One region of the Thermoanaerobacter ethanolicus JW 200 genome, then DNA from elsewhere that is predicted to be linked to it. Evidence: riboswitches for the same ligand, from Rfam matches in the RefSeq annotation. Region 1 holds a riboswitch; each other region holds the start of a gene.
The links. Region 1 has a riboswitch for cyclic di-GMP ahead of EB239_RS13445 (response regulator). Riboswitches for the same ligand answer to the same signal wherever they lie in the genome.
Positions count from the first base shown of each region.

Region 2: another riboswitch for cyclic di-GMP. It lies ahead of EB239_RS06715 (sigma 54-interacting transcriptional regulator); the one in region 1 lies ahead of EB239_RS13445 (response regulator).
Region 3: another riboswitch for cyclic di-GMP. It lies ahead of gspE (type II secretion system ATPase GspE); the one in region 1 lies ahead of EB239_RS13445 (response regulator).

Region 1 is NZ_CP033580.1:2,705,617-2,712,612, forward strand. It holds gene EB239_RS15390 (methyl-accepting chemotaxis protein) at 1-969, opposite strand, end outside; gene EB239_RS15395 (methyl-accepting chemotaxis protein) at 976-2,277, opposite strand; gene EB239_RS13435 (chemotaxis protein CheA) at 2,319-4,421, opposite strand; gene EB239_RS13440 (chemotaxis protein CheW) at 4,439-4,864, opposite strand; gene EB239_RS13445 (response regulator) at 4,914-5,267, opposite strand; cyclic di-GMP riboswitch class I at 5,606-5,676, opposite strand; partial or broken gene EB239_RS13455 (IS3 family transposase) at 6,011-6,530, opposite strand; gene EB239_RS13460 (DUF6431 domain-containing protein) at 6,673-6,996, shown strand, end outside.
Region 2 is NZ_CP033580.1:1,365,695-1,372,690, forward strand. It holds gene EB239_RS06705 (glycoside hydrolase family 65 protein) at 1-2,072, shown strand, start outside; gene EB239_RS06710 (S8 family serine peptidase) at 2,112-3,842, opposite strand; cyclic di-GMP riboswitch class I at 4,199-4,286, shown strand; gene EB239_RS06715 (sigma 54-interacting transcriptional regulator) at 4,346-5,638, shown strand; gene EB239_RS06720 (cell wall hydrolase) at 5,807-6,415, shown strand; gene EB239_RS06725 (Mur ligase family protein) at 6,512-6,996, shown strand, end outside.
Region 3 is NZ_CP033580.1:1,760,971-1,767,966, reverse strand. It holds gene EB239_RS08790 (prepilin-type N-terminal cleavage/methylation domain-containing protein) at 1-118, opposite strand, end outside; gene EB239_RS08785 (prepilin peptidase) at 123-881, opposite strand; gene EB239_RS08780 (competence type IV pilus major pilin ComGC) at 949-1,314, opposite strand; gene EB239_RS08775 (type II secretion system F family protein) at 1,339-2,550, opposite strand; gene EB239_RS08770 (type IV pilus twitching motility protein PilT) at 2,561-3,610, opposite strand; gene gspE (type II secretion system ATPase GspE) at 3,616-5,292, opposite strand; cyclic di-GMP riboswitch class II at 5,319-5,401, opposite strand; gene aroE (shikimate dehydrogenase) at 5,405-6,259, opposite strand; gene EB239_RS08755 (YqeG family HAD IIIA-type phosphatase) at 6,249-6,749, opposite strand; gene sigK (RNA polymerase sporulation sigma factor SigK) at 6,813-6,996, opposite strand, start outside.

The DNA of each region.
Region 1 (6,996 bases):
TATTTCTTCGACTCCTTGAGCTTGTTCCTTTGTTGCCTGCGTGACCTGAGCCGCTTGATTTGTTACATTCTCTACTGCTTGTACTATGTTTTGCCCTTGGGTTGCCTGCTCTTTCATCGCTGTACTAATTTGACGTACCTGCTCCCTTGCACTCGCTACTCCCTTTATTATTTCTTCGACTCCTTGAGCTTGTTCCTTTGTTGCCTGCGTGACCTGAGCCGCTTGATTTGTTACATTCTCTACTGCTTGTACTATGTTTTGCCCTTGGGTTGCCTGCTCTTTCACCGCTGTACTAATCTGACGTACTTGCTCCCTTGCACTCGCTACTCCTTTTATTATTTCTTCGACTCCTTGGGTTTGTTCCTTTGTCGCTAAAGCAACTTGTTCTGCTTGATTTGTTACATTCTCTACTGCTTGTACTATGTTTTGCCCTTGGGTTGCCTGCTCTTTCACCGCTGTACTAATCTGACGTACCTGCTCCCTTGCACTCGCTACTCCTTTTATTATTTCTTCAACTCCTTGAGTTTGTTCCTTTGTTGCCTGCGTGATCTGCGTTGCCTGTTCAGAAACTACCTTCATGGAATCCAGTACTTTAGCACTTCCTTTATTCTGTTCCTCTGTAGCTACAGCAATCTGCCGAATTTCCGCATTCATGTTTTCAATACCACCAATAATCTCTTCAATTACTTTACGCATCTCATCACTCAGCTTTGTTCCATACTCTACTTTTTCCGTTCCTACCTCAATTGCTTTTATGGCTTGAGCGGTTTCGCCTTGAATACCTCTTATAAGTGCAGAAATTTCTTTAGTTGCGGCAGCCGTCCTTTCAGCAAGTTTCCTTACTTCATCAGCAACAACAGCAAAGCCTTTCCCATGTTCACCTGCTCTAGCAGCTTCTATGGCAGCATTTAATGCAAGCAAATTAGTCTGTTCTGCAATGTCGTCAATAACTTCAATAATGCTTCCAATTTTTTCTTAACTTTTTCCAAGATTATTGATTACATCTCCCGCATGAGAAATGACCGATGATATTTCTTTAATTGCAGAAAGAGTATCATCTACTGCTTTTTGTCCGATTTTTGCTTCGTTTTGCAACGTATCACTTAGTTTATTAATATTTTGAGCATTATTAGCAACTTGATTTATTGAAGAAACCATGTTTTCAATAATGCCATATGTTTCTAATGCTGAGTTTTGCAGTTGTTCTGCATTACCTGCTACTCCTTTTATAGATTTCCCCATCTCTTCAATCGAAGCCGATATTTCTTCTACAGCACTTGCTGTAATCTCTGCGTTCCCTGATACCTGATTTATAGATGCAATCATCTCTTGTATCGCTGCTGCTGCTTCTTCAGCAGAGCCCTTTAAACTTTCTGCATTACCTGCTACCCCTTTTATGGACTTCCCCATCTCTTCAATCGAAGCCGATATTTCTTCTACAGCACTTGCTGTAATCTCTGCGTTCCCTGATACCTGATTTATAGATGCAATCATCTCTTGTATCGCTGCTGCTGCTTCTTCAGCAGAGCCCTTTAAACTTTCTGCATTACCTGCTACCCCTTTTATAGATTTCCCCATCTCTTCAATCGAAGCCGATATTTCTTCTACAGCACTTGCTGTAATCTCTGCGTTCCCTGATACCTGATTTATAGATGCAATCATCTCTTGTATCGCTGCTGCTGCTTCTTCAGCAGAGCCCTTTAAACTTTCTGCATTACCTGCTACCCCTTTTATAGATTTCCCCATCTCTTCAATCGAAGCCGATATTTCTTCTACAGCACTTGCTGTAATCTCTGCGTTCCCTGATACCTGATTTATAGATGCAATCATCTCTTGTATCGCTGCTGCTGCTTCTTCAGCAGAGCCATTTAAACTTTCTGCATTACCTGCTACCCCTTTTATAGATTTCCCCATCTCTTCAATCGAAGCCGATATTTCTTCTACAGCACTTGCTGTAATCTCTGCGTTCCCTGATACCTGCTGAACACTGGTAGCTATTTCCCCTATTGAACTATTTGAGTACTCTATGACTTTTGTTAATTGTTCCACATTTTTTGTTACACTATCAATTGAATTTGATAATTCTTCTGCCATACTATTAGTAGATTTGATATCAGAAAATTGCTCAATTGTTATTTTTGCAATCTGTTCCGTAATATTAGATAAATATCCCATTTTTTCATCAAACGCTTTAGCAGAATTTATTGCTATATGCACATTTTTGGAAAGTCCTGAACTCTCAATGAATTTCATAGCTATACTTTTTTTGAATCCCATAAACTATTTCCTCCTTATTTGTTTATTAAGTTTTATACATGTTATTTTTCTGACTGTTCAAAATCTATCTTGGAAACTCTTTTGCTGCCCACCATCTTTGCGATTCCTACCACATCTAATATACAGGCTACACTCCCATCACCTAAAATTGTTGCTCCTGAAAAACCTTCTACTTTACCAACATATGAGCCAAGTGGTTTAACAACAATTTCCTGATTACCAACCAATTCATCTACCACAAGGCCAAATCGCTTTTCAGCAACTCCCAAGACTACTATAAAGATGTTTTTCTTTCTTTCTGGTCGCAAAATATTGAAGTAATCATGAAGCCATATGAGTGGCAGAACTTTTCCCCTAATTACAGCCACCGCTTGCCCTTTTACATATTCAATTTCGTCTTCAGGTTTTCGAACTATTTCAAGTACATTACTCATAGGAATTGCATAAGTCTCTCTATTTATCTTGACCAATAACCCTGTAAGTATAGCTAAGGTAAGAGGCAGCTTGAGTATAAATTTTGTACCTTCTCCCTGTTTTGTCTCTATATCAATAATTCCATTTAACTTGTCTATACGACTTCGTACTATATCCATTCCTACTCCACGACCTGAAATATCCGTGACCGTTTGAGAAGTTGAAAAACCTGTATAGAAAATAAGATTAATAATTTCATGTTCAGACAAAGATTCAGCTTCTTGTGCTGTAAGAATTTGCTTCTTTGTAGCAGTTTCTTTCACTTTTTTTAAATCAATTCCACGGCCATCATCTTCCACTGTAATCACAACATGATTTTCTTGGTGAAAAGCACTAATGCGTAAAACACCTTTTGAAGTTTTTCCAGCCTTTACTCGCTTTTCTGGCGTTTCAATTCCATGATCAATAGCATTTCTAATAAGGTGGATTAAAGGATCAGTTATATCTTCTATAATTGATCTATCCATTTCCGTTTCTCCACCCTCAAGAATCAATTCAACTTCCTTGTTTAAAGATTCAGACAAATCTCTCACCATGCGTGGGAAACGGTTAAACAATTGCTGAATTGGCAACATCCGAGTTTTCATGACGTCCTCTTGAAGCTCACTAATTATTCTTGAAACATGATTTGATATTTCCAAAAGTTCTTCAACCGTATTATCTGAGGTATATCGGTTATGTAATGCATTTCCAACTTGAGCAATTCTTGTTTGCTCAATTACCAGCTCCCCTACCAAATTCATCATTTTCTCAAGCTTCTCTACGTCTACTCGAACAGTTTGACTAATTTTCCTCTCAATGCCGTTATCCTTGTTTAAGATACTGTCGTTGCGCTCTTCTTTTTTGTTTTCTGTTATAGCAAGTTGATGTTGTAACACGTCTGTATCATACGGATAGACTTTTATACTATCAACATCCATCAGCTCATTATGTGCTTTCGTTTCAATTGTCTTCGCATCTAGTTGGGTTATTACAAGATACGAAACTTTGCTTATTTCGGCATCATCTTGAATTTCTAATATATTTGGTTCAGTTCCAATTACAGTCCCTATTTCATTAAAATAGTTATATATTAAATAAACACGGGCCAATTTCATAAGGCTATCATTGGAAATTTTTACTTCACATAACCAGCAATTTAATCCTGCTTTTATTGCTTGTTCAATCTGTATTTGCTGGTTTATGTCAAGTGCAAATATTGTATTTACATTACTTTGGTCTATATTTTTAACTATAATATCCTTTTTTTCTGTGGTATTTTCGTTTTGATTATATTCACCGGAGAGTACTTTATTTAACTCACCTAAAACAGAAGATATATCTGTTTTAATGTCATTTCTGTCAGATAAGAAGTCTCTTTTTAGCAATCTCAAATTATCCAAGCATTGAAAAAGAATATTTATGACTGGTTTTGTGGCTTTAAGGCGATGGTTTCGTATTTTATCTAATACATTTTCCATTTCATGAGTCAAAATCTTCATTTTTTCAAACCCTATTGCTGATGAAGAACCTTTGAGTGTATGGGCTACTCGGAATATTTTTTGTATTACTTCTGGTGTTTCACCATTTTGTTCTAATTCTAAAATGCCTTCTTCGAGAAGTTGTAATTGTTCTTCAACCTCATCAAGAAATGCCCCTATCATCTCTGGATTATCATATATTCCAGCCATGTTACACCCCCTTTCTTCTATTCGTAAAGAACCTTGTCAATTTTTAAAATACTAACAACACCACTATCAGTAATTCCTATACCTTCAAAATAGCTACCATCAATTCCAGCAACCATTTCAGGAGGTGGTTGAACGTCTGAAAATTTGATAACTTGGTTTACTCTATCAACTATTATGCCAACCATTTCATCTCTGCTTTTTAATACAACTATACGAGTTGATTTAGTAGTCGAATAATTGTTAAGTCCAAATCTTTTATGTAAATTAACAACAGGGACAATTTTGCCACGCAGATTTATGACTCCTTCTAAAAATGGTTTACTGTTATGAACTACAGTAATTTTCTGCATTTTTATGATTTCATAAATATCGCTAATTTTTAATGCATACCTTTCGTTGTCCAATTCATATACAACATATTGAATATCTAATAGCTCGTTCAAATTGTTACCTCCTTCTAAAAATATTTTTTATCCTTACGTACCCCTAAAGTTATAATTTACTCAAAGTTTGAATAACATAGTCTTCTTTAAATGGTTTTACAATAAAACCTTTTGCGCCAAACATAACAGCCTCCTTAACATATAATTCCTGTCCTAGAGCTGAAATCATAACAACTTTTGCATTAGGGTCAAAAGCCCTTATTTCTTTTAATGCTTGCACCCCATCCATTTCAGGCATTGTAATGTCCATTGTTACTATATCAGGTTTCAATTCTTTATATTTTTCAATTGCAACAACACCGTTTTCAGCTTCTCCGACCACTTCAAATCCATTTTTTTTAAGTAAAGTTTTTAGTATCATTCTCATAAAAGTTGCATCATCAACAATAAGTACTTTTTTCATTTTTTTACCTCCCTTATTAGGGTGCCGTTAAAAGTTTTTACTCTTAAAGTAGTCTTTATCTTGTTGCTACCTTGATTTTTGGGACTTTCATTTTTATTCTCTTGAAAACCTTCTTAAATCTTCGCCTGAATTTCTGTCAAGGTTGAGAACTCGTTCATTCCAGGTTTAGTAAAATTTCAATGGCTCATTTTATAATTTTGCTAAAGGGTGGAAATCATTCATATGAACATATGTTTTACATATAACTTTTTATACTATCGCTTATCTTAAAAAATAGAAACCTAATATACCAAAACAGGCAATTGTTCGGATTGCCTGTTTTAAACTTAAATTTACAAATTGGCAACCCAGCCGTCATAGTATTTGCATACTGTAGACCTGTGGCTTTGCGCCCTTGCCTTTTTCAATATATTATTTAATATATTTAGTATGTATTTACATTCTTTAGAAGTTATTTTAAAATCTTTTAGATATTTTTAAATTATAACTTCTACACAGCAAAGCAGTGGCATATACTTCGTTAGTAAAAGTTTTATTTTTACATTATTACTCACTAAAATACCGTATTCGACAAAAAAATCGTTTTTCCTTCTTCACAAATAAAAAAATTTTAAAAAATCAGAATTTTTAATCGTCAATTTACTTATTAATAAGTTTATAGCATTGTTTTCCAATGTTCCTAAAACTATATCTCAAATGAATTGGATTTATGTCAATATAGTAGACACAAAAACTCGAAATTTTTATGCTGACTTTTTAATTAAATCCTCAAATTGTTGCGGAGTCATATACCCTATACTACTATGTAGTCTCTTTCTATTATACCAAGATTCAATATACTCAAATATGGCAAGTCTGGCAGTATCAAAATCATGGTAAGTAGCTAAATTTACTTCTTCTTTTTTTTAAAGAAGCATGAAAAGATTCTATACATGCATTATCATAAGGGCATCCTTTGTGACTAAATGAGTGTTTTATGTTGCCTTTGGATAATATATATTCTTGAAATTTGGTGCTTGTATACTGTGAACCTAAATCACTATGGAGTATAAGCTCCTCCTGTGGCTTTTGAGCATTATAGGCATTTTCTACAGCACGAATAGCAAGCTCTGTATCCATCGTTTTAGAAAACGCATAGCCAATGACTTTCTTGGTATAAAGATCTATTACTGTCGCAAGGTAACACCATTTGTCCTTAACAGTATAAATATATGTTATATCAGTAACCCACTTTTGATTAATTGTAGTGGTAGAAAAATCCCTGTTGTCATTTTTCAAATTAATTTAGCCCAAAACCGATAAAATTTTTCAGATTAAATAATCTTGTGATAAAATTAATGCTAAAGGAATTTAAAAAAATTTTTTCAGATTCCTTTAGCATTAATTTTAATTGGAGAGGTTACTTATGCAAATAATTTTCCATGTTGATAACATTGAAGGATATTTACATAAAGGTAAAGATTACAATTTTCCTGCCCCACCAGATAGATGTCCTTATCCCGATTGCAAGTGTAAAGTAAAACTAAAAAAGCACGGGTTTTATTACCGTTACTATTTAGACGGATCCAATTGTATAAAAATAGCTATAAGAAGATACATATGCCCTGTGTGTAAAAGGACTCTTTCCTACCTTCCTGATTTCTGTATTCCTCATTTTCAGTATTCTTTCAATATGATTGTAAAGTCTTTAAAAGAGACACTTACAAGAGAAAAAACTCTCAGTTCTTTC
Region 2 (6,996 bases), 1.3 Mb from region 1:
ATGTGGCTGATAGTAAAATAATAAAATTATATGTAGATGGGGAAAAGTTTGATTTGTTACAAGGGAAAATCCTCTTTTATGAGAGAGTACTTGACATGAAGAAAGGTTTTGTAGAAAGAAAAGTAAAATGGGAATCTCCTACAGGAAAAATTTTAGAGGTAAAAATAAAGAGAATTGTATCATTAAATAGACAACATTTAGCGGCGATTTCTTTTACTGTGGAACCTGTAAATTTTACCGGAAAAATTAGATTTGTTTCCGCTATTGACGGAAATGTTTCAAATATAAATGATAGTGAAGATGTAAGAGTAGGGTCAAATTTAAAAGGAAAGGTTTTAAAGACTATAGATAAAAGTGTAGAGGGTTTAAAAGGGTGGATTGTTCAAAAGACGCAAAAGAGTAATTTCTCCTATGTTTGCGCGATAGACAATGTATTAGTGGGAGATAGTAAATATGAAGTCTCAAATAGTTTAGAAGAAGATGGAGTAAAAGTAATTGTAGATCTAGAGGCTGAAAAAGGCACCTCATACACATTGAATAAATTTATTTCCTATTACACTTCAAAGGATTTTGATGAAAATAAATTAGTTGTTCTTGCTTTAGAAGAAATAGAAAAAGCCAAAAATGACGGCTTTGAAACGATAGAAAAAGAGCAGGAAGAATTTTTGAATTCTTTTTGGAAAGATGCTGATGTAATCATAGAAGGAGATAAAGCTCTGCAGCAAGGCATACGCTTTAATGAATTTCATCTACTTCAATCTGTCGGAAGAGATGGAAAGACAAATATTGCAGCAAAAGGGCTGACTGGAGAAGGTTATGAAGGCCATTATTTTTGGGATTCTGATATCTATATAATGCCTTTCTTTCTTTATACAAAGCCTGAAATTGCAAAAGCTTTGGTAATGTACAGGTATAATCTTTTGGATGCAGCAAGATCCAGGGCAAAGGAATTAGGTCACAAAGGAGCTTTGTATCCTTGGAGAACGATAGATGGTCCTGAATGTTCTGCTTACTTTCCAGCTGGCACGGCACAGTATCACATAAATGCTGATATAGTTTATGCTTTGAAAAGATATGTAGAAGCGACGAATGACGTGGATTTTCTTTATGACTATGGCTGTGAAATAGTGTTTGAGACAGCAAGGTTTTGGGAAGATTTAGGGGCGTATATTCCTCTTAAAGACAATAAATTTTGCATAAACTGTGTAACTGGTCCAGATGAGTACACTGCATTGGTTGATAATAACGCCTATACTAATTACATGGCAAAGATGAATTTGGAATACGCTTATGATATTTCAAATAAAATGAAAAAAGAAGTGCCTGAGAAATACCAAAAAATTGCTTCTAAGTTAAATCTAAAAGATCAAGAAATTAATGCGTGGAAAAAAGCTGCTGACAATATGTACCTTCCTTATTCAAAAGAACTTGATATTATACCACAGGATGACAGCTTTTTGTATAAAGAAAGGATAACAGGGGATGAAATACCACAAGATCAATTTCCACTTTTGTTGCACTGGCATTACCTAAATATTTATAGATATCAAATATGTAAACAGCCTGATGTGTTGCTTTTGATGTTTTTACAGAGAGAAAAATTTACTAAAGATGAACTTAAAAAGAATTACGATTATTATGAACCTATTACCACTCACGACTCCTCCTTGTCGCCAGCTATATTTAGCATACTAGCCAATGAAATAGGATATACTGACAAAGCTTATAAATACTTTATGATGACTGCAAGAATGGATTTGGACGACTACAATGACAATGCTAAGGACGGAATTCATGCTGCTTCTATGGCGGGAACATGGAGCGCAGTTGTGAATGGTTTTGGTGGAATGAGGGTTTATACAAATGAACTGCATTTTGAGCCGAGATTGCCAAAAGAATGGAATTTGCTCTCTTTTAATGTGAGATACAAAGGTAGAAAAATAAATGTCAAATTAACCAAAGAAAGTGTTGTGTTTGCACTATTAGAAGGAGAGCCTATAGAAATCTACTGCTTTGACGAAAAAATTTTACTTGAAAAAGGAGAAAATAAAGTAGAAAGTCGCAAAAATTAAAGAAGTATGGAGCCAATCGGCACCATACTTCTTTAATTTTTATATATCGTTATTTGAAAGGGTGAGTGAACCGCCGCCCGTACTTAAATCAAAGTAATAATTTCCACTGCCTCTATATGAATATACTTTGATATAATAGGTTCCCGTTTGTGTTGGAATATATGTTATTGTTTCCTGCCTTTGTGTTCCAGTTGAACTTTTAACAAGAGTACCGGTGGGGTCATAGAGGTATATATCGAAATCAGGGTTATAGTTTGCCCAATCAGGTATTATGAAAGTTATTGCAATAGGATATGATGTGTCTGTCACGTTAAATGTCCAAATGTCACTGTAACGAGACCCAGGGAGTGAATCTTTAGCATAATAATGGTTTGGCACAGATATATTAGTTCCTGTGAAATTTCCAGCTGTTTTAATTGCTTCATATGCATCCAATCTTCCTACACCATAGTCAATGTTTTTGCTTGGAGGACCCCAACTTTTTGCAGTAGTCATTATTATATTTTTTACATCAAGTGGTGCAAGGCTTATATTTGCATTGAGCATAAGGGCTACTGTACCTGCTACAAAAGGTGTTGCCATGCTTGTGCCACTGTATGTCACATAACCATTTATAGAGTTTGCTTTTGCGGCAGTTATATTGTATCCGGGTGCTGCAATGTCAGGTTTTATCCTTCCGTCAGCTGTGGGACCACGGCTGGAGAAGCTTGCAAGGTTGAATCCAAGTTCTCCTACATCCGCCATTGCTGCAACGGTTATGGCTTTTTCTGCTGCACCAGGTGATCCTATGGTGTACCTTGCAGGGCCTGAATTTCCAGCTGCAACTACTACTACAATTCCGCTATCTACGGCGCTGTTTACTGCTAATGAGGTAGAGTCAGTTCCATCAGAACTTGTAGAAGTGCCGAGGCTTAAATTTATAACTTTGATTCCGTATACATCTTTGTTTTGAACAGCCCAATCAATTCCTGCCGTTACAGTGCTCATACTTCCGCTTCCATTTGAATCGAGTACTTTTATTCCTACCAAAGCTGCACCAGGAGCAACACCTGTATAAAGGTTGTTCCCTGTCCCAGTGCCTGCCGCAATGCTTGCTACATGAGTTCCATGTCCATTATCATCGTAAGGGGTAGTTTTACCGTTTACAAAATCTTGCCATCCTATTATTTTGCCACCAGCAAGGTCAACATGGGATCCATCAATACCTGTATCAATAACTGCTATTACTATATCATTCTTGGAGTAAGAGGAAGGATTACCATCTTTGTCTCCAGTTACGCCAAAGTCACTTCTCGCTTTTGTAACGCCAAACCATTTTGTTGCAGTGTCTAATGTCGCATATACAGGCTCGTCATACTCAATTTGCTTTACTATATCTAATTTTGACAAAGCGTTTATTTGTCCTTTAGTTAAAGTAGCAGCAACTCCTGGAATAATTTTGTATTTATGCTTTATATTAAACTTTCCAATGGATTTAGAAATATTTAATAGTTCGTTATCATCTATGTTTTTGTTGAAGGTTATTATGACAGGGAATTCCGCACTGTCAGGCTTATCAGTAAGCTTTGCTTCCAAGTTATCAAAGATTTTGTTTTTGTTAGAATCTTGCATCAAAACTTTTTGAATTTGAGGCGAGTAATTTTTTGTTGGAGAGTCGCCAGATAAGTTTGTTAAGTTGGGCTGAGCTTGGACTAATACTCCACTTAGCGACATTAAAGCTACAATTAACACAAAAGCCAGTAAAGCTTTTAATGTTTGTCGGTTCTTCATTTTTTCTTACCTCCTTAAAAATTTAATATTTTTTAAAATTTAAGTCAGCCCTTCTAGTCGCTAAGTGAAACTGTTTCTTTCTTCTATTCATCATCTCCTTTCTGTAAGATTTATTTTCTATAATAAAACTCAAGCAATTTTTATGCCAATTTACTGTATATAGACAAAATTAATAAAAGTTTTTAATGTGTATAATTTTTTATACACATTTTTGATACACAAAAGAATGCATAAAACACATACATTTAGAAATTAGTATAAATTTAACGAATTATGTAGAAAAAATCTTTTTTAAAAATAGAAGGAAAATTCATATTTATGTCGAAATAGTAATATAGGAAAATTAGATAAATTTTTGTTGAAAAAGGCAAACTCGTCGAAAGGCGGGGACGCAAAGCTACGGGTCTAATGCAACAGTTTTGCTATGATAGCCGGGCTACCAACATTTATATATAACCTCCTGCCTTTTGGTAGGAGGTTTATTAATTAAGGTGGTGTTTTATATGACTAATAAGGAAAAAATTTATAATATTATTGTAGAAAAAAGTAAAGAATTTGATATTCAAAATTTTTTGATAAGTAGAAAAGGTGGAATCACTACAGAAGAAGTAGCACAATTGCTAAAAATGGCTCGACCAAATGTGTCTTTTATTTTAAATCATCTTGTAAGAGAAGGGAAAATAGTTAAAATTATTTCAAAACCTGTGTATTATATTGAAAAAAATAGATTAGCTTATTTTTTAGGGAATAAGGTTAAGGAAGAAATGCTTCTAAAAGACTTAATTGATTTTTTAAACTTAAGGAAAGAAAAAGAATGTGCTTTTGAAAATATAATAGGACATGATGGCAGCCTCAAAGGACAAATAGAACAGGCCAAAGCAGCTGTATTATATCCTCCTTATGGGCTCCACACTCTTATCATAGGACCGCCTGGCTCTGGTAAATCTTTTTTCGCAGAGATGATGTACAAATTCAGTCTTCAAAATGGTAGGGTAGGACCTCTTGAAGTATTAAACTGTGCGGATTACTATAACAATCCTCAACTTCTTATGTCTCATTTGTTTGGACATGTTAAAGGAGCCTATACTGGAGCTGATGTAGATAAGATAGGTTTAGTCGAAAAAGCTGATAAAGGGATATTATTCCTTGACGAGGTTCACAGATTACCTCCAGAAGGCCAAGAAATGTTATTTTATCTTATTGACAAAGGAGTATATCGGAGATTAGGAGATACTGTTGAAAGAACGGCTAACTTAATGATTATAGCAGCTACTACAGAAAAACCTGATTCTTTTCTTTTAAAAACTTTTATGAGACGAATACCAGTTATCATCCAACTGCCATCTTTTGAGGGAAGGCCTCTAAACGAGAAAATTGAGATAATTGTTTACCTTTTTAAAGAAGAAGCCAAACGGCTAAACTTAAATATTATTGTACATCCAGAGTTAATTTCTTTACTTTTGTCTTTGCAGTATGAGGGAAATATTGGAGAATTAAAATCTATCATTCAATTGCTTTGTTCTAAAGCTTTTTTAATGAATTACGAAACGAAGAGAAATTTTTTAAAAATTGATCTTACTCTGTTGCCCTCCGTTTATTTTAATGTAGGGAAAAGTAAAACGATAAATTTTGATAAATTTTTAATCATTTCCTCTGAAATTGAAAGGGAAATAGACAAATATGATTTTTATGAGTTTATTGCTATGAAGTATAATGAGTTAAAAGAAAAAGGAATAGTAGAAATATTTGAAATTATGTTGGGTGATAATTTTGGGAAAAATGGGAATCATCCATAGATTAGTATATCTAAGAATATACCACTATAATATATCATTCTGGAGATATTTTTAATTAACGGAGAATTATCGGGAAATACAAAGGATGACAATATTGATGCGAGAGTTTATAATTGTAATCGAATTAACTCCTGCTATTGCGCAACAATAGAAAGGAGGAAACTCATGATGAAGAATAAAATTTTGAAAATTGCTGTAGCATATTTAATGATATTTATAATGCTATTTGGAGGAATTACTTCGGCATACGCTTACGACAAAATCCACGTTGTTTCAAAAGGTGAATCATTGTATTTAATAGCGAAATGGTATGGTAGTGATGTAAATAACATAAAACAGGCAAATGGGAATTGGAGCGATTTGATATATCCTGGTGAAAAATTAGTGGTGCCAGTAGATGAAAATAGTGCTTATTACAATTATCTTGTTGACAGATATTTAATCGCAAAAATGATTTATGCTGAAGCTCGTGGAGAAAGCTTTGAGGGTCAGGTCGCTGTAGGTGCGGTGATTTTGAATAGAGTAAAAAGCGGTATTTTCCCAAATACTGTAGCAGGAGTTATATATCAGCCAGATGCTTTTGAGTCTGTAACGAATGGTGAATTTTTCAATCACGAACCTGACCTTACAGCTTTTAAAGCAGCAGATGCAGCTTTAGCCGGATGGGACCCAACAGGAGGAGCCCTATACTTCTTCAATCCAGCTACTTCAACTTCTTGGTGGATATGGACAAGGACAATTACAAATGTGATAGGACACCACTGGTTTGCAATATAGGAAGGCAGAAGCCTTCCTATATTGCATATATTTTACATTATAAAATTTTACTTTTGTAAAAGAATAAGAATAGCATTAAAAATAGGAGCTGATTATATGGTACATATATTTGTAGGAGGAAGTTCAGAAAAAAGTTCTATTATAAAATTTTTATCCTACTGTGTACATTCTAAAGAAATTGTGATAGAAGAGTTAAAGAATTATAAAGAGAGAGCAGATATTTTAATTATCTCTGATATTCTATGTGATGAGGATTTTCACAAGTTAAAAAATTATATTTATAATTTTCCGAGCGGTATTATAATAACAAATGCAGATGATGAGCTATCAAATAAACTCTTTGCACAGGGAATAAATTCTACCCTTATAACATGCGGTTTAAATCCAAAATCTTCCATTACTGCTTCTTCAATATCTTATGAAGATGAAGGTTATGAATTTAATTATTGCGTACAAAGGACTTTTTTTAATTTAAAGGGCAAATTGATAGAGCCAATGGAAATACCTGTTGAAATAAAAGTTCCTGGACAGTATAATATATATAACTCATTATTTGTAATAACTTTATTATTAATTTTAGG
Region 3 (6,996 bases), 940 kb from region 1:
CATTTGACCTTGTCGCATCAAAAAAGTCAGTCGAAGGAATAACTATAAGAACTATAACTGTGAAAATTGCCAAAACCGTTACAAGCTCTATTAAAGTTAATCCTTCCTCTCTTTTCATAAGCTTAACCTCTTATGAATTTTATATAATAGTTAAGAATCTCATACCCATACAAAATTGAAATAAACCATGCAATGGAAATGTAGGGTGCAAAAGGAATGTAATCTTTTCTCCCTTTAATTTTCAAAGCTACTAATATAGCTCCTCCCAATGCTCCAATGATTACAGAAAGGAAAAGCACTAAAATTGTAAGCTTCCATCCTATAAAAAATCCAATTAACGCCATAAGTTTTATGTCTCCTCCTCCCATCTCTCCTCCAGAAATTAAAGAGATGAGAAGGAGAATTCCTCCACCTAAAATTAAGCCCAATACATAATCCAAAAATCCATAATTGTACATTAACAATCGAAAGATTATAGCACCTACAAATCCTGCAATAATTATTTTATTTGGCACTATTTTGTGTTCCATATCAATAAAACTTATTGAAATCAATATAGAAGCTAAAAACATGTAAGAAAAAGCTTTAAAATCTAAACCAAATTTATAGTAAATTATCAAAAACACAATTCCAGTCAATACTTCAACAACAGGATACCTTGCTGAAATCTTTTCTCCACAATACCTACATCTTCCTTTAAGTAGAATATAACTCAATATAGGTATTAAATCAATAGTTTTTAATTCATGTCCACATTTAGGGCAATGAGAAGGAGGATAGACTATTGACTCTTTTCTTGGCACTCTGTGTATGACCACATTTAAAAAACTTCCTATAATTGTGCCGAATAAAAATATCAGTATGTAAAGTAGTATCTTCATAATGACCTCCTAAAAAAATATTAAGGAGGGCACAAAAATGTGCCCAAAATGTATTATTTAGCAAAAACTATTTTACTTCTGGATAAAGCTGTTTACCATTAGAATCTTTAACTATTGCTTTACCATCAGATGTCATTTCAAGAGTAAATGGATTTTTATATTGATCTTGTGGTTCTTTATTCAAATACCCTGCATCGACTAGATCTTGTATCTTATTGGTTGTCTTACCTGTTTCTATGTAGTATCTTTCAGCCGCTTGCCCAATAATTTGTGCATTTGCTATATCGGCATTAGTCTTAGCATTTGACAATGAAGTTGTCACTCTTGGCACTGCAATGGCTGCCAGTATCCCTAAAATTGCAATGACAACAATCAATTCAATTAGTGTAAAACCTCTCTCATCCTTGTTTAATGCTTTTACAAACCATTCCATCCTTTTTCACCCCCTTTCCTAATATCACTGACCTATGAAATTGTATAATTGGAACAGCGGCATGACAATTGAAATAACTATAAATCCTACCACTGTCGCCAGCATAACAATTATTAATGGCTCTAGAAGAGTTGTCATTTGTGACACGGCTGTATCCACTTCTCCGTCATAAAAATCCGCAGTTTTATTTAATATGCTGTCCAATGAACCTGAACTTTCACCAATACTTATCATCTGAATTACCATTGGCGGGAAAATGCCAATTCTTTTTAAAGGTTCTGAAAGGGGTAAGCCTTTTTTTATATCCTCTTGAGCTTTCCCAAGTCCCTCTGCTACTACTGTATTACCCACAACTTTTTCTACTACTTCCATTGCCTTCATAAGCGGTACACCAGCACTTATCAATGTTCCTAAAGTCCTTGTAAACCTGGAAATTAAAATCTTTTTGTTTAGAGGGCCAAAGATTGGCATGTTTAAAAGCATTCTGTCATAAATGCGCCTTCCTTCAGGTGTCTTCAAAAAACTCGAAATCGAATAAGAAATCACCAAAATTACTCCTGTGTAAAAGTACCAATATTGAGATATAGAACTGCTTATAGCAATAAGTATTCGAGTGGGAAGAGGCAACTGAACTCCAGCATTTTTAAACATACCTACAAAAATAGGTAAAACATTTGTCAAAAGAAAAATAACAACTAATACAGCTACAACAGATACAATAAGAGGATAAGTCAAAGCAGACTTTACTTTTTGATTTAATTCATTTTCCTTCTCATAGTGGTCCGCCATTTCATTCATTACTTTATCAAGAGTTCCACTCACTTCCCCTACTTCCACCATGTTATAAAGAAGCATAGGAAAAACATCTCCGTATTTTTTCATTGCATCAGACAAAGTCCTTCCCTTTTGAACTTCCTCATAAACTTCGCTTATAGCTCTTTTTAGCCTTTTATTCTCCACTTGCTCCTTAATAGTGGCCAAAGCCGTCACGATGGGTATACCTGCATTTATTAAAGTAGCAAATTGTCTACAAAAAACAGCAATATCTTTTATCTTTACCTTTTTAAAAGAGCCAAAATCTAATATGTCCTGTTTTACAACTTCTTCTTTGATGTCAATTATATAATAATTTTTTTGCTTTAAAACATCAATGCACTGAGCCTTTGAATCAACTTCCAAAGTCCCTGTAACGAGATTTCCTCCCATATCCCTTGCCCTATATGCATACAACGGCATATAATCACCTCTATATCATGCGAGAAAAATTCTCCTGGTCCACACAATAGGTCAATGCATCCTCCAAAGAAATAACTCCTCTTTTTAACAGATGTAAAATAGACATATCCATTGTCATCATTCCAAACTTGCTACCTGTTTGAACTGCCGACTGTATCTGGAAAGTCTTCCCTTCTCTTATGAGATTTCTTATAGCAGGAGTAGCAATCATCACTTCTGTCGCAACTACTCTGCCGCTGTTGTCCTTTTTAGGTATAAGCTGTTGAGAAATAATTCCCTCTAAAACATTTGAAAGCTGAATTTTTATCTGCTGCTGCTGATGGGGAGGAAAAACATCAATAATCCTATCGATCGTCTTAACGGCTCCTATTGTGTGAAGAGTGGACAAAACAAGATGGCCTGTCTCAGCAGCAGTTATAGCAATTTGGATGGTTTCTAAATCCCTCATCTCTCCCACTAATATAACATCCGGGTCCTCCCTTAAAGCAGCCCTTAAAGCTGAAGCGTAAGATGCCGCATCATGCCCAATCTCTCTTTGATTTACTATGCTTTTGTTGTGTTTATGTAAATATTCTATAGGGTCTTCCAATGTGAGAATATGACAAGTCCTTTTAGAGTTTATCCAATCCACCATCGCAGCCAGTGTAGTAGATTTACCACTGCCAGTAGGTCCTGTTACCAATATAAGCCCTCTTGCCTTTAAAGCTAAGTCTTTAAGCATTGGAGGAAGTCCCAATTCCTCTATTGTAGGTATTCTCAAAGCTACAGACCTTATTGCAAGGCTATAACTTCCCCTTTGTTTGTATACATTTATTCTAAACCTTCCTAATCCTGTAACTGAATAGGACAAATCAATATCTCCATTTTGTTCTAACTTTTTCAATTGCTCACTTGTCAATAAATCCTTAACTATTTCTTCAGTCTGCCCAGGGGTAAAAGGCTCCCCTTCTAATTTTTCTAAATAGCCATTAATTCTAAGAACTGGAGGTACTCCAACCGTTATATGCAAGTCTGAAGCTTTTCTTTCAACTACTAATTTTAAAAGTTCCTTTGTATCCATATCCCTCATTCCTCGTAAGTTAGTCTTATCATTTCATCAATTGTAGTTTTTCCTTGTAATACAAGTCTTTTAGCACTTTCTCGTAAAGTTTTCATGCCATTTTTTACAGCCTGAGCTCCAATAACATCAGAGGAAACCTTAGCATTTATAAGCTCTCTAATATCAGAAGTAACAGTCATTATCTCATATATAGGAATTCTTCCCCTATAGCCTGTTTTATTACAAACAGGGCACCCTCTCCCCTTGTATAAAGTAATGTCTTCATTTTCTGAAATTCCCAATAGCTCTTTTTCGCCTTTGGAAGCTTTATAAGAAATTCTACAGTTATCACATATTTTTCTCGCCAATCTCTGAGCAATAACCCCTACTACAGAAGAAGACACAAGATAAGGCTCTATACCCATATCTATAAGCCTAGTCACCGCTCCCGCCGCATCATTTGTATGCAAAGTGGAAAGGACTAAGTGCCCTGTTATGGCAGAGCGAATAGCTATCTCAGCAGTTTCAGTATCTCTAATTTCTCCAATCATAATTATATCAGGGTCTTGCCTCAAAATTGACCTAAGAGCAGTCGCAAAGGTAAGGCCTGCCTTTTCATTAACTTGTACCTGGTTTATTCCCTCAAGGGAATACTCAACAGGGTCCTCAACAGTTATTATATTAACATTGGGTTTGTTAAGCTCTCTCAGCATTGCATAAAGAGTGGTGGTTTTCCCACTACCTGTAGGACCAGTCAAAAGCACAATGCCATTAGGCCTTTTGATAAGTTTATCAAAGAGCACCAGATCCTCTTCTTCAAAACCTAATTGCTCCTTTGTCATTATAAAATTTTCCTTGTCTAAAAGCCTCAATACCAATTTCTCTCCAAAAACAGTGGGCAACGAAGAAACTCTTATGTCAATATTTTTACCACCTGTAGTAAAATCAAATCTGCCATCTTGAGGAAGTCTTCTTTCAGCGATGTTCATATTAGCCATAATTTTTACTCTTGTCACAACAGGGGCATGGGTACTTTTTATAGTCCTCATAGCTTCTGTTAATTGTCCATCTATCCTAAATCGAATTCTAAGGTCTTTTTCAGTAGGTTCAATGTGAATATCTGAAGCCTTATTTTTTATTGCCTGCTCAATTATAGAATTTACAAAGCGTACAGCAGGCGCGTTTTGTACTTCTTCAAGAATCTCATCTGGCAGCTCTTCTTGACTTTCACTTTGAAACTCCTTTTTAAAATCCTGTACTGCTTTTTCTGCCTGTTCTCTTCCGTAAATTCTATCTATGGCTTTTAAGATGCTTCCTTCAGAAGCAATTAAAGGCTTTACATTTTGTTTCGTAATGATTCTCACATCATCTAGTGCAAAAATATTCAGAGGGTCTGCCATTGCTACCAATATACCATCTTCATCTTTTTTTATAGGAATAATAGTATGTCTTTTAGCAACAGCTTCGGGAATTAATTTTGCCACATCTGGGTCAATATAGTATTTTTGCAAATCTACATGTGGAATACCTAATTGAAATTCTAAAGCCTCTAGTATTTGGCTTTCTGTAACATACCCCAATTTAATGAGAACTTTTCCTAACTTTTCTCCTGTTTTGCTCTGAACTTCTATTGCGTGCTTTAGTTGTTCTTCTGTTATAAGCCCTACCTCAACTAAAAGCTCTCCTAGCTTTTTTTTGGCCATAAAATATACCTCCAAAAATAATAAAGCCGACATAAGCCGGTTGCACTACTGTATCCGTGAGGCATAAAGTGCCCACATATAGCCTCACTTCATCTACTCTTTATAAAATATTCTACAAATTATGCGTAATTCCTTCTTTTAAATACATGTATACCAAATTTTTGTCGAAAAATTCCCCTGTCCACAACTTGAAAGAATAATTAGCTTGATTAAGTAGCATAAAAAGTCCATTAGAATACTTTATTCCATTCTTTTTCGCATGTTTTAAAAAAGTAGTTTCAAAAGGGTTGTAAATAAGGTCATATACAAATTTAGCTTTTGAAACCACTCTTTCGCTAACAGGTGAATCTTCCACATTTGGATACATTCCCATGCTTGTAGTATTAACAAGCATGGCTATTTCTGGTATTTCTTCTACTTCATTTATACTACAGTAATCGCACTGAACCTTAAATTCCCTTTTAATATATTCTGACAAATCTTTTGCTCTTTCAACACTTCTATTGGCAATTATTATCGAATCTATCCCTTTTAGAGCAAGAGCGACACAAACTGCCTTAGAAGCCCCACCAGCTCCTAAAACAACAGCTTTCCTCCCTTCAATTTTTTCTCCTACTTCTGTTAATGAGTCTATAAAGCCATAGACATCCGTATTATATCCTTTTAATATTCCTCCTTCATTGACTACAGTATTGACTGCGCCAATTTTTAATGCTTCTTCTGAGACCACATCTAGGTATTTAATTATTTTCTCTTTATGAGGTACAGTCACATTAAATCCTTTTATTCCTAAAGCTTTGGCTCCTTTTACTGCATCTTCAAGTTTTTCTGGCAAAACGTCAAAAGCAGTGTAGACACAATTTAAATTTAAAGACTTAAAAGCGTAGTTATGTATTAAAGGGGATAAACTATGTTCTACAGGATGACCTATAAGACCATACAATTTAGTACTTGAATTAATCTCCATATCTCTCAATCCTTTTAAGTACATGTCTTTCCGCCCTTCTCATAAGCTTAGTCCATCCTAATTCCTCTTTCGATAAAGGCTTTACTAAAATAGTATATAAGCCTGCTCTTTTTCCCCCAAAAATATCAGTAAATATTTGGTCTCCTATCAAAGCAGTCTCATTAGGCTTAGCATCTAAAATCTTTAAAGCCTTTTTAAAAGCTCCTTTTCTCGGTTTAATAGCCCAAGCTATTCCAGGTACACCAACTTTTTCTTTAAATTCATTCACTCGCCTTTTAGTGTTATTTGAAATAAGGCAAATTTTAAATCCTTCTTCTTTCATTTTTTCCAACCATTCGATAGTTTGTTTATCAGGAAATTTTGATTTTTGAGGTACCAATGTGTTGTCAATATCTAAGACAAGACTAGTAATTCCTTTTTCTTTTAAAAAATCCAAATCAATTTGATAAATATTTTCCACTATCATATCAGGAATCAACTTTTCATACATATGTTCACCTCATTTTGTTAAAATTATATAATAAAAAAAAATAAACTGTCAATACAAACAGTTTTACATGGAAAGCTCTTTAAAAAGCTTATTTAAAGCCTTCTTTTCAATCCTTGAGACATAGGAACGAGATATACCAAGCATCTTTGCTATTTCTCTTTGAGTCCTCACTTTCCCATTGTACAGACCATACCTCATTTCTATAATTAACCGTTCTCTATTTTTTAAAACGCTGTTCATTTTACTG